3 regions of the Solibacillus sp. R5-41 genome follow, and region 1 is predicted to be linked to each of the others. Evidence: riboswitches for the same ligand, from Rfam matches in the RefSeq annotation. Region 1 holds a riboswitch; each other region holds the start of a gene.
What was found. Region 1 has a riboswitch for lysine ahead of CSE16_RS15620 (ACT domain-containing protein). Riboswitches for the same ligand answer to the same signal wherever they lie in the genome.

Region 2: it holds a riboswitch for lysine, as region 1 does, so the genes downstream of both, CSE16_RS01325 (amino acid permease) here and CSE16_RS15620 (ACT domain-containing protein) in region 1, are expected to answer to the same signal.
Region 3: it holds a riboswitch for lysine, as region 1 does, so the genes downstream of both, CSE16_RS09315 (transporter substrate-binding domain-containing protein) here and CSE16_RS15620 (ACT domain-containing protein) in region 1, are expected to answer to the same signal.

What each region holds. Positions count from the first base shown of each region.
Region 1 covers NZ_CP024123.1:3,159,467-3,163,680, forward strand. Annotated here, with positions in the region: gene CSE16_RS15610 (succinate dehydrogenase cytochrome b558 subunit) at 1-567, opposite strand, end outside; gene CSE16_RS15615 (YslB family protein) at 839-1,258, shown strand; gene CSE16_RS15620 (ACT domain-containing protein) at 1,332-1,826, opposite strand; lysine riboswitch at 1,950-2,127, opposite strand; gene uvrC (excinuclease ABC subunit UvrC) at 2,157-3,950, opposite strand.
Region 2 covers NZ_CP024123.1:265,297-269,510, reverse strand. Annotated here, with positions in the region: gene CSE16_RS01325 (amino acid permease) at 231-1,691, opposite strand; lysine riboswitch at 1,824-2,004, opposite strand; gene CSE16_RS01320 (CynX/NimT family MFS transporter) at 2,166-3,365, shown strand; gene CSE16_RS01315 (restriction endonuclease) at 3,447-3,998, shown strand; gene CSE16_RS01310 (nitric oxide synthase oxygenase) at 4,048-4,214, opposite strand, start outside.
Region 3 covers NZ_CP024123.1:1,941,751-1,945,964, reverse strand. Annotated here, with positions in the region: gene CSE16_RS09320 (amino acid ABC transporter permease) at 1-671, opposite strand, end outside; gene CSE16_RS09315 (transporter substrate-binding domain-containing protein) at 975-1,820, opposite strand; lysine riboswitch at 1,982-2,165, opposite strand; gene odhB (2-oxoglutarate dehydrogenase complex dihydrolipoyllysine-residue succinyltransferase) at 2,319-3,569, opposite strand; gene CSE16_RS09305 (2-oxoglutarate dehydrogenase E1 component) at 3,657-4,214, opposite strand, start outside.

The sequences.
Region 1 (4,214 bases):
AAATACTAATAATGTAATATAAGTTGCGATTTGTTGTGACTTTTTAGATTGTGTAATACCCCAGCTAACTAGGAATGACCATAGGCCGTTCGCTAAGTGGAAAGTTGCAGATAAGATACCTACGATGTAGAATCCTAACATGAATGGATTCGCCACGATTTCAGCAATCATATCAAAGTTAACTTCTTCACCAAACGCTTTTTGAACACGAGTTTGGAAAATATGCCATGCAATGAAGATTACAAGGAAAATTCCCGTAAAGCGTTGTAATGCGAACATCCAGTTACGGAATGTGCCGAAGCGTTTCACGTTGTTTGTAGCAGTAAATGCAATATACACACCGTAGAATGCGTGGAACATAAGCGGAATATAGATAATAATCCATTCCATTGCTAACAATAATGAATGTGGAACTAATTCCATCATACCTGTAGCATTATTGTAATTTTCTTCACCGCCCACAGCAGTGAAGTTCAAAGATAAGTGGAACGCCAAGAACAATCCTACTGGAATTACACCTAATAACGAATGTAAGCGGCGCCATAAAAATTCACGATCTTTCGACAAAACTGTTACCCCCCTTAGTACTTGAAATCCGCATCAACAAAGTCACTAATTTGTAAATGTTGTTTATTGACTGCGCATCTCATCATGGTACAATATTATGACATGTCCATTGTACTCTTCACAGATACTAGCGTCAAGGTAACACCGCATATTTCATGCCGTTTTTAAAGACACTTTTACGCTGTTTAGAGTCGCTATTATTCTACTTATAGTTCACTTTTCTAGATTACGGTTTATATTATAAGAAAATTTATGAAAGAGGTTTTTTTCTATGGAAGGGCACAAAATGAAAACGATTCCAACTTTTGGTTACGAAATCGTTCGCGATCATTTACTTACGTCAATTTTAGGAAAACATGAGGCAGATGTCCTTTATTGGGGTGGTAAAGAAGTCGCTCGTCAATTCCCATTGTTTTCAATGGAAGAAGCATCTTCTTTTTTCATAGAAGCGGGTTGGGGACAACTCGCTATAGAGAAGGAATTGAAGGATGAGGCGCATTACATACTCACGACTGAAGACCCTGCATCATTAAACATCGAGCAGCGCTGTTTTCGATTAGAGGCTGGGTTTCTAGCAGAGCAAAAACAAAAAAATATTGGTCATTTAACGGAATGTTACGAGGAAAAAAACGTGAAGCACAATTGTGTTAAATTCATATTAAAATGGGATTTAAAAGAACCAATCCGCTAATTACTTTTCCTTCGAAGAAACTTCAAGCAATGAAATCTAGCTTGAAGTTTTTTCACTTCAATTCACCAGCGATTTAGATGGACATTTTCTGCTGAACGAACATAAACTCATCATGCAATACATTGGCGGCTTGCATCATCGCATCTTGCGGCACGATGACCGACACTTTCACTTCAGATGCACTTAGCATCTTAATGGGAATATGTTCCTTCCCTAACCGCGCAAACACCCGTGCTGCTACTCCTGGACTAAAATTCATGCCCGCTCCGATTATTGATATTTTCGCTAAACCTATTTCGAAATCAGCAAAACGAAAACCTAAAGATGCTTTACTCGCTTCTAATATTCGTAAACTTTCAGCAAATTTTTCCTTAGCAATCGTAAACGAAACGGTTGGTTTGACACCATCCATTACAGACTGCACGATCATGTCCACATTAATATTATTTTCCGCTAAAACACTAAATACTTCTGCAAGTGATGCAGTTTCATAAAAATCATAGCCAATCGTTAATCGAATTACATCCGCTTCATAAGCTACCCCGCACACCATTAAATTATTTTTCATTTTTAGTAACCCCTTTATATTAGCACTCAAAAATAAGATTCGGACCTATTAATCCACGAAAAAAAGCGACCTTCCATGTTCATGGAAAGTCGCCGTCAAGACAAATAATAAAGTTAATTGTTCTTTTTGGATAGCTCTCCAGAACATGCGCTCTGACAATTTTACATTTCTTAAATGCAAAACCAGCAATTTGTGCGAACAATACACAATTCACTTCGGCAGTCTCCCCTTTCGAATGCATTCAACGGAATTGTCCTTCCTCATGCATCGTACTTTTGAACACTGCGCCTCTATCGATTGAAATTATTAAATTAGTCTCACTCTAGCATACTACGACTCGTTTTTCAATGACTGCTCTTGAAAATAGTGATGAATTGTTTCAGCTAGCTTTTTGGGTATGCCCGCTTCAATAAGCTGTAAAACAGTGGCTTCACGTATTCTTTTCACCGACCCAAAATGCTTCATCAGCTGTTGTTTACGCTTCGGACCAATTCCTTCTATGCCGTCTAATATCGAAACTATGGTATTCGCTTGCCGTTGCTGTCTTAAAAACGTAATCGCAAAACGGTGTACCTCGTCTTGAATGCGCTGCAATAAATAAAATGCATCACTCGTTCTCATTAATGGAATTTGCTCCACTGGGTCACCGAACAATAATTGAGACGTATTATGCTTCTCATCCTTCGCTAATCCAGCAATCGGAATATAAAGACCTAACTCATCTTCTATTACTTCACGCGCAACTTCCATATGTCCCTTCCCACCATCAATAACGATTAAATCAGGCAACGGTAAATTTTCTCGTAATACACGTGTGTAACGACGTCGAATGACTTCTTGCATTGCGCCATAATCATCATGTTTCGCCGCTTCCCTCGTTTTATATTTACGGTACTCTTTTTTTAGCGGCTTTCCGTCCACAAAAACAACCATCGCTGAAACGGGGTCCGCACCGTGCATATGACTGTTATCAAATGCTTCAATGCGCATCGGAATAGGAATATTCATTGCTTCACCTAGCGCCTCACACGCACCAATCGTTCGTTCCTCTTGACGCTCAATTAGTTGGAATTTTTCATGGATCGCAATATCTGCATTTTTCGAAGCTAAGTCAACCAATTCCTTTTTTGAACCTTTTTTAGGGATAACAATTTTAACATTCAAAAGCTTTTCTAATAAAACGCCATCCACTTGTGTAGGAATGAAAATTTCCTTTGGAAGCATATGGTTCGGTTCATCATAAAAACGCCCAACAAATGTTAAAAATTCCTCTTCAGGTTCATTGTAAATCGGAAAAATGGATACATCTCGTTCGATTAACTTTCCTTGTCGAACAAAAAACACTTGCACACACATCCAGCCCTTTTCCACGGCATAACCGAATACATCGCGATTACTTAAATCACCCGTCACAATTTTTTGCTTTTGCATAATCTTTTCAATATGAGCAATTAAATCTCGATATTCCTTAGCTCTTTCAAATTCTAATTTTTCAGCAGCATCGAGCATTTTTTGTTCTAAATCTTGCTTTACTTCTTCATAGCCACCATTTAAAAACTTCGCAATTTCATCAATCATTTCACTATATACATTGTTGTCAATTTCTTTCACACATGGTGCTAAACATTGACCTAAATGATAGTAAAGGCACACTTGCTTTGGAATTTTCGCGCATTTTCTTAATGGATACAAGCGATCTAATAATTTTCTCGTCTCATTTGCTGCAAATGAATTCGGATAAGGACCGAAATATTTGGCCTTATCCTTTTTGATCTTGCGTGTCGTTAAAATGCGCGGATATTTTTCATTTGTAATTTTTATATACGGATAGGTTTTATCATCTGTTAGTTTAATATTATATTTCGGATCATGAAGCTTTATTAAATTTAGTTCTAAAATTAATGCTTCTAAGTCGCTTGAAGTCACGATATATTCGAGGTCCACAATTTCACTTACTAGACGGGCAGTCTTCCCATCATGGCTACTTGTAAAATACGAACGTACCCGATTTTTTAATGATTTTGCCTTACCAACATAAATTATCGTCCCTTGGTGATCTTTCATCAAATAACAACCTGGATCACTCGGCAAAATTTCTAATTTCGCCTTAATATTTGCATTCATTCCATCACCTTAAATTTCCGTCGTTTCCCCTTAGTTTACCCTATGTTCAAGTGATTTTAAAAGGCAAGAATCGAAGCTTTATTCGTTTCCACATATGAAAAACAAAAGATTCTATCTCTTTGATATAAGTTTTCTATTAGGGATCCTTATAAAGTGTGCGCTTATTTGGCTGGCTAAGCACATGAGTCACACAGCTTTGTTTCCACAAATCTGTACGACTCATCTCTGTGCTTTGTGTAAGGCCAGCCTTTTTAACGTTTATCC
Region 2 (4,214 bases), 1.4 Mb from region 1:
TTAAATTTTACAATTAGCTCCAACGATAAGTGTGCTAACAGTTAATGCAGCTTCAACGAAATCGTGCGATGTATACCAACTTTCACACAATAAATACATCAGTTGTTCAATACGAGATCAATCGTTCATTAACTCAGTTATCAGTCGAATTTTACTATCCATATTTTAGTTTTTGAAATAACCTAAAATCACAAAAAAAGCAAAACCCCAGCTTGAGGTTTTGCTTTTTTTTAATATTTATTTGTTAAATCGCAATCCTTTAATGGCACGATTTTTGTTTTATGCTTCCACTTATAGCCGATCCACAGTGCTGCGAATAATGGTAAACCAATGTATGACACTAAAACGCCGTACCAATCAATTGTGTCACCTGTGAATGCCATATAGTTTTGCCCTAAAATAACAATCATACAGAGCGCAAATGCGAATAATGGACCAAACGGGAAAAACTTCGATACATATGGTAAATCACTAAGTGAATGCCCTTGCGCCACATATGCACGACGGAAGCGGTAGTGACTGATTGCAATCCCTAACCAAGCAATGAATCCGGATAGCCCCGATGCGTTTAATAACCAAATATAAACGACACCATCACCGAAGAATGAAGCTAAAAATGATACGCAACCTACAGCCATTGTCGCCAATAAAGCATACACCGGAATTCCGCGCGTATTCACCTTTGCAAAAAACTTTGGTGCTTTTCCATCCACTGCTAATTGGAATAGCATACGGCTTGCTGCATATAAACCAGAGTTCCCTGCAGATAGCATCGCTGTTAAAATGATTGCATTCATCACGGAAGCGGCAAATGCAAAGCCTAAATTTTCAAATACTAATGTAAACGGACTTGTCGCAATGTCTTCTGACAGTAAACGTGAATCTGTATAAGGAATTAATAATCCAATTGCACCAATGGCAAAAATATAAAATAGTAAGATACGCCAAAATACTGAACGTACTGCCTTTGGAATATTTTTTGCTGGATCATCTGTTTCACCAGCCGTTACACCGAGCATCTCTGTCCCTTGGAATGAGAAACCTGCAGCTAAGAAAATACCAAAAATAGCTAGGAATCCACCGTTAAATGGTGCATCTCCAACAAAGAAGTTTGTAAAGCCTACCGGATCATTGCCACCTAAAATCCCGAAAATCATCAGGAAACTGACAATAATGAACACAATAACTGTTACTACTTTAATCATCGCAAACCAATATTCACTTTCACCGTAAGCTTTAACCGAAAGTAAGTTAAACGATAGAACAACGATAATAAATAATATCGTCCATGTAAGCGATGAACTATTTGGAAACCAGTATTTCATAATTAATGATACGGCTGCGATTTCTGCCGCGATTGTAATTGCCCAGTTGTACCAGTAGTTCCAACCTAATGCGAAACCTAGCGCCGGATCGACAAATTTCGTTGCATACGTACTGAACGAACCAGATGTTGGCATATATGCGGCCATTTCCCCTAAGCTCGTCATTAAAAAGTACACCATCACGCCGATTAATGCGTAGGCAAGTAATGCACCACCAGGACCAGCTTGAGCAATTGCACCACCAGAAGCTAGAAAGAGCCCTGTTCCAATCGTACCACCTAAAGAAATCATCGTTATGTGGCGACTTTTCAGGCTTCTTTTTAATTTATTTTTATTACCCAGTTGATCTGTTTTTATTTCACTCATGAAAAATTCTCCTTTTTATTTCATTTGAATAGGGTCAAATCTAATCATCCATACAGATTGAATTCTTCTGTTAAATGAAGATAAAAAGCCGCCACAAGTTTTTGTGACGGCTTTATTTAACACCAGACAAACTTGAAAGATAGCTCAACACATGCTTTAACATGTGACAGTTCTGTTCCTTTCGGAGACAGCCCCAGCATCATTTTTTGAGAATCAAAATGACACTTCGGCAATCATTCCTTTCATATTAGCTTCACAGATTTTCTCAATCTCCACTAAACTACTCTTAATGCTTGCGACCTCTACCTCATTTTGACATGAGGTAATGTAATATTTAATTTTTATAACGGTTCAAATTCTAGCATACCAAATTTTTGATAGCAACCAATTCGAATTTTATTATCTCTTCAGATAATTCGCGCAACTGATCTCATCTGTTATAATAATATTGATTTAAATAAAGGACGTGAAAAAATGAATTCTAAATTAGTTACATACACAGACAAAAATTTATCATCAAATAAATCTATTTGGCTATTTACACTGGCCATTATTTTATTTGCGACAACACTTCGAACGCCTTTAACGGTTGTTGGACCCATCATTTCGTTCATACGAGATGGACTAGGGATTTCAAACGTCCTTGCTGGATTTTTAACAACGATTCCTTTGCTTGCTTTTGCGGCAGTATCGCCGTTTGCAGCACGTATCGCTAGGAAATTCGGAATGGAATGGACACTATTTTATTCGGTTATCATTTTATGTATGGGTGTTGCGCTTCGTTCTGTTGGCTCGACTTCGCTTCTCATTTTTGGGACGATACTAATCGGGGTCGCTATCGCTTTTGGAAACGTGCTCATCCCTAGTTATTTCAAGCTGAAATTCCCTCTTCATATTGGATTATTAACAGGTATTTATTCTGTATCTATGAATATTTCTGCCGGACTTGCAGCAGGACTTAGCTATCCAATTGCATCGATTTCTGGATGGCAACTAGCACTTGGTCTTTCACTTATTTTAGGAATATTAACCTTACTCTTTTGGCTTCCAATATTAAAGGATCGAAAAGTAGAAATGAACTTTGCCAGCTCGAACAAACCGAAAAAGAAAATGTGGAAATCCCCTCTTGCATGGGCAATTGCAGCAACGATGGGCTTACAATCACTCATTTTTTATTGTTCAAGCGCTTGGCTACCAGACATCTTTATTAGCCAGGGGATGGATGCACAAGCTGCTGGTTGGATGGGCTCCATCATGCAGCTTGCACAAATTCCACTAACATTTGTCGTTCCAATTATTGCCGGAAAGCTTTCATCACAACGTCCGATTGTGCTCTTTTTTTCCATTTGTTACATAATCGGGTTTACTGGTGTGTTAATGGAATGGACAAGCTTGGCCGTTTTATGGATGATGTTTTTAGGTTTTGCAGGAGGAGCGTCATTTAGTCTTGTCCTTATGTTTTTCACATTACGAACAGAAACTGCTTTTGAAGCAGCTGACTTATCGGGCTTTGCACAGTCTGTCGGTTATTTAGTTGCAGCAATTGGTCCTGTATTATTTGGCTATGTCCACGATGCAACGAATAGCTGGACAATCCCGGTTCTATTATTTTTAATCGCTTCCGTATTATTATTTACTGCTTCCTTTATAAGCGCGAAAAAACAATTCGTCTAATGCAAACGTATGTACTCATTTATGGTATACTCTAATTACAAGAAACATCACAACATTGAAATTTAAAGGAGTACATAGAAGTTGCGTAAACGAAACCGACAAAGAAAGAAAAGAATGCCTAATTTCACATTGTTCATGATCGTCCTGGCGGGTGCAGCTGGCTGGTATTTTAATAAAACATTACAAGGTGTCGGCATTGGGATTCTTCTTTACTTTGTATTATTAATAGCTTTTAAAATTTGGTGGAAATCTCGAAAAACAGCAAAGCTACGCAAATCCGGTATTCGTGAAGTCGATGTAATGAGCGGAGAGGATTTCGAACGCTTTTTAGGCGAGTTATTTAAACGCCGAGGCTTTAAAGTGAGCTATACAGCAACAAGCGGAGATTACGGTGCTGACCTTCTATTAAAAGATGGCAAAGAGGTAATTGCTGTACAGGCAAAGCGCTATTCTAGTACTGTTGGTGTGAAAGCAGTGCAGGAAATTATCGGTGCTGTAAAAATGTATAATGCGACTGAAGCTTGGGTTGTGACGAATAGCCATTTTACAAAACAGGCAAAAAAACTGGCCGACATTAATGATGTTTATTTAATTGATCGTGACGAATTAATTGATATCATTTTGAATAAATAACGAAAGTATCCCCCTTATCCCTTTTACATGGATGAGGGGGACTTTTTGTTTATTTATAAGGAAGCTGCTGGTAGAAATAATTTGGTTTATTCGTTTTATTGTGAATCGGTTGATGGTAAATAGATGTTGTCGCAGGAGAAAGTGGTGGAATGAGCCACACCCAGTTCCCCGTTACTTCGCGCTGTTCTTTTTGTTCCTGCTGTTGAAACAATTGAA
Region 3 (4,214 bases), 1.2 Mb from region 1:
TCAAATTGTAATAAGAAGCGCGTCACTGTGAAGGTCATTATAAAGTACAGTACAGACGCAATGAAGAAGGCTTCAATATATTTATAATTACTTCCTGCTACAGAGTTGGCTGTAAAGAATAGCTCCACTACTGAAATAACGCTCAGCACGGATGAATCTTTAATATTCATAACAAGTTGGTTCCCTGTTGCTGGTAAAATATTGCGTGCGACTTGAGGTAATACAACATGGATCATTGTTTGTAAATGATTCATACCAATGGCTTGCGCTGCTTCAAATTGACCTTTATCAACTGATACAATCCCACCACGCACGTATTCCGACATATACGCACCAGTATTTAAACTAATTACAATGCTTGCTGCTAAAAAACGATCGATATCAATTCCTAAATAGAATAAACCATAAAAGACAACCATTGCCTGTACCATCATTGGTGTTCCTCGGAATATTTCAACATAGGCTGTTAAAATGAAATTAACGAGTTTTAGTAAATACGTTTTTGCTGATTTTTTACGTTGTGGAATCGTATGCATAATTCCAATGAAAAAACCAATAAGGACACCGAAAATTGTCCCGATAACTGCTAGGATGAGCGCTGTATATGCACCACGTAAAAATACTTCCCAGTTAGTTATGAACAACGTCCAAACTGAATCTAAAAATGCCATTTTGCTCTCCTCCAATATCTTTGATGTCATTACTCATACATATATATCCTCCGGCGGATGTCACAGATTTTGAAGGGATTTAAAATTAGGATGTTAGCCTAACATCGTCGCATCCATGCGACAACGGCTAACTGACCTGCATCGTGCAGGCCTAAGCACAATTCAAAATCTGGACGCAATTACGCCAATGTGTAATTGATGTAAATGTATTACACGGAAAGCAGCTTTCTAATAAAAAATATTACTAATCGAAAAAGGTTGCCTTCCGTTTGCCGGCAAGACAACCTTTCTATTCGCAACCTCTTATTGTGCTGCTGGTTGATTTGCAATGGCGTCTTCCATTAATTTTTGACGCTCTTCTTCTGGAATTTCAGCTAAAACTTTGTTGATTTGTTCCGCTAAATTTGAACCCTTTTTTAATCCTACTGCAACGGCAGTTGTTGAAGGATCCGCTTCGAAGTTTGGTTCTGGTACGATGTATTTAATGTTTTTCATTGCTAGTTCAGCAGAAATCCCTTCTGGACGCTCTGAAACGTATGCATCAATCGCACCTGAAGTTAATTGAACACGCATTGCACCGAAGTCTGTAGCTGCTACTTCTTTCTTCACACCGTCCATTTGGTCGATAACATCATAATGTGTTGTTGCTTGTTGCCCTGTCACTTTTGCACCTGCAAAGTCATTAATTGATTTTGCACTTGCATAAGGTCCATCTGCTTTCACAACGATAACATAATCACTTGTATAGTAGTTTTCAGTAAAATCAATTGATTCTTTTCGTTTATCTGTTGGTGACATTCCCGCAATAACTAAATCGATCGCACCTGATTGTAATGATGGGACTAAGCCATCCCAGTCAGTTTTTACAATTTGTAATTCCATATTCAAACCTTCAGCAATACGTTTTGCGAATTCAACATCGTATCCTGCTGCAAATTCCTTTGAACCTGAAATGGCTACCGCGCCAAATGAATCATTGCTTTGTGACCAGTTAAATGGTGCATAGCCTGCTTCCATTCCAACTTTTAACACCTTTTTTGATGTAGATCCCTCTGATTCAGTAGTTCCTTCTTCCTTGTCTGATCCACACGCTGCTAATACAAGCATCATCGCCATTAATGTTAAAACTAATACTAAATTCTTTTTCATATTCATTCTCTCCTATTTACTTATTTTTGAGCTATTTTACTAACAGGAAAACCTACTTCAATCAAAGAAGATTAAGATAATGTTTTTAACCATAAAAAAACGACCTAAAAGAAGATTTTAGGTCGCTAAATAAAAAATAGCTCAAATCCCCTACAATCCCATATTGAGATAGCTCAACTCGATTACCGCGAGGATAACCGAGACAGTCCTGCAATTATTCACTGCAGACCCAGCATAAAAAGATAGAGCTCTTCTTAAACTTCGGCGGTAGATCCTTCTTTTTCATCTCGATGCATGCTCTAAGCTCCATGAAAAACTAATAAATACCGCGCCTCTACCCCACAAGAATGTGAGGTTATTATTAAATTATTTAATGAATGAATAAATAATACTATAAATCTATATTTTCTGTCAACATGCATTTTTCAGATATTTGCACGGACAAAAAAACGAGCACATACCTCATATAGAGGTGCGCTCGCTTTTTTTAATAAATAATTAAGAATTTAATAATAAATCTTCTGGATTTTCGATCATTTCCTTAACTGTTTTTAAGAAACCAACAGAATCTTTCCCATCGATAATACGGTGGTCATAAGATAATGCCACGTACATCATTGGACGGATTTGAACTTCACCGTTAATCGCTACTGGACGGTTTACGATTGAGTGCATGCCTAAAATACCAGCTTGTGTACCGTTCATGATTGGTGTAGACATTAATGAACCGAATACACCACCGTTAGTGATTGTAAACGAACCACCAGCCATGTCGTTTAAGCCTAATTTTTTGTCGCGTGCTTTACCAGCTAATTCAGCAATATTTCTTTCGATCTCTGCGAAGTTCTTGCTGTTTGCATCACGTACTACAGGTACGACTAAACCTTCTTCTGTAGATACGGCAACACCGATATCAAAGAAGTTGTTTAAGTGAATTTCGTCACCGCTAATTTGTGCGTTAACGTAAGGATATTTTTTAAGTGCTGCAACAACAGCTTTCGTAAAGAACGACATGAAACCTAATTTGATGTCATTATTTTTTACGAATTGCTCTTGTTTACGTTTACGTAATGCCATGATGTTTGTCATGTCGATTTCGTTAAATGTTGTTAACATTGCAGTTGATTGTTTAACTTCTAATAAACGTTTTGCAATTGTTTGACGACGACGAGACATTTTCTCAACCGTTACACGATCAGAATCGCCTGCTGGAGTGAATACCATTGGGCCATTTGCTGCTACTGCTGCAACTGCCGCTTGAGCTACTGGTGCTGTACCATGAGCTGCAACGTCTTGTACGCGAACACGGCCTTGTGGATCTACTGGAGAAATTGCCGCTAAGTCAATTCCTTTTTCACGAGCTAATTTACGTGCTGCTGGAGATGCAATCACACGATCAGTAGACTCTTCCACGATTGGAGCCGGAGCTGCTGGTGCTGCAACTGGAGCAGCTGGAGCCGCTTGTGCTGGTGCCGCTTCTTGAACTGGTGCTACAGGTGCAGGTGCTGCGCCTTCACCAGCTTCAACTACTGCGATTACTTGACCTACAAGAACTGTATCGCCTTCTGGAGCTAAAATTTGAGTTAATACACCCGCTTCTTCAGAAATGATTTCAGCGTTTACTTTATCTGTTTCTAATTCTACGATGAATTCGCCTTTTTCTACGCGATCTCCAACTTTTTTCACCCACTGAGCAATTGTACCTTCAGTAATTGATTCTGCTAATTCAGGGACTTTAATTTCAGCCACTTTAATATCCTCCTTTAATTACACTATACAAATTTGTATAGGTAGGCTACTTGCTATACAAGCAGCCTTTTTAAATTCATGATTCGATTATTTTTCTAATGCTTCTGTAATTAATTTAGTTTGAGCAGCTTTATGAGAATCGCCGTCTCCTTCAGAAGTCGAGCTCATTGCAGGACGTCCTACATAGCTAACTTTTTTACCATCAGCCATATCGTAAAGTGTTTCAAGTACATACATCCAAGAACCTTGGTTTTTCGGCTCTTCTTGTACCCAAACGATTTCTTTCACATTCGGGAAGCGTGCAATAATATCCGCCACTTGTTGTTTCGGGAATGGATAAATTTGCTCAACACGTACGATGTGTAAGTGGTCGAAACCTTCGCCATCTTTCACACGTTCAGCTAAGTCAATCATCACTTTACCCGTACCAAGTACTACTTTTTCTACTGCTGCTACGTTTTTGCCTAAGCCTTCTTGCTCAATCACTTCTTGGAAGCGACCAGTTGCAAGTTGTTCCGCACTAGCTGCTGCTAATGGGTGACGTAATAAAGATTTAGGAGAAACGACTACTAATGGACGTACACCTTCTGTGCCTAAAAGACCAGCTTGGCGACGTAATAAGTGATAGTAGTTGCCTGCATTTGA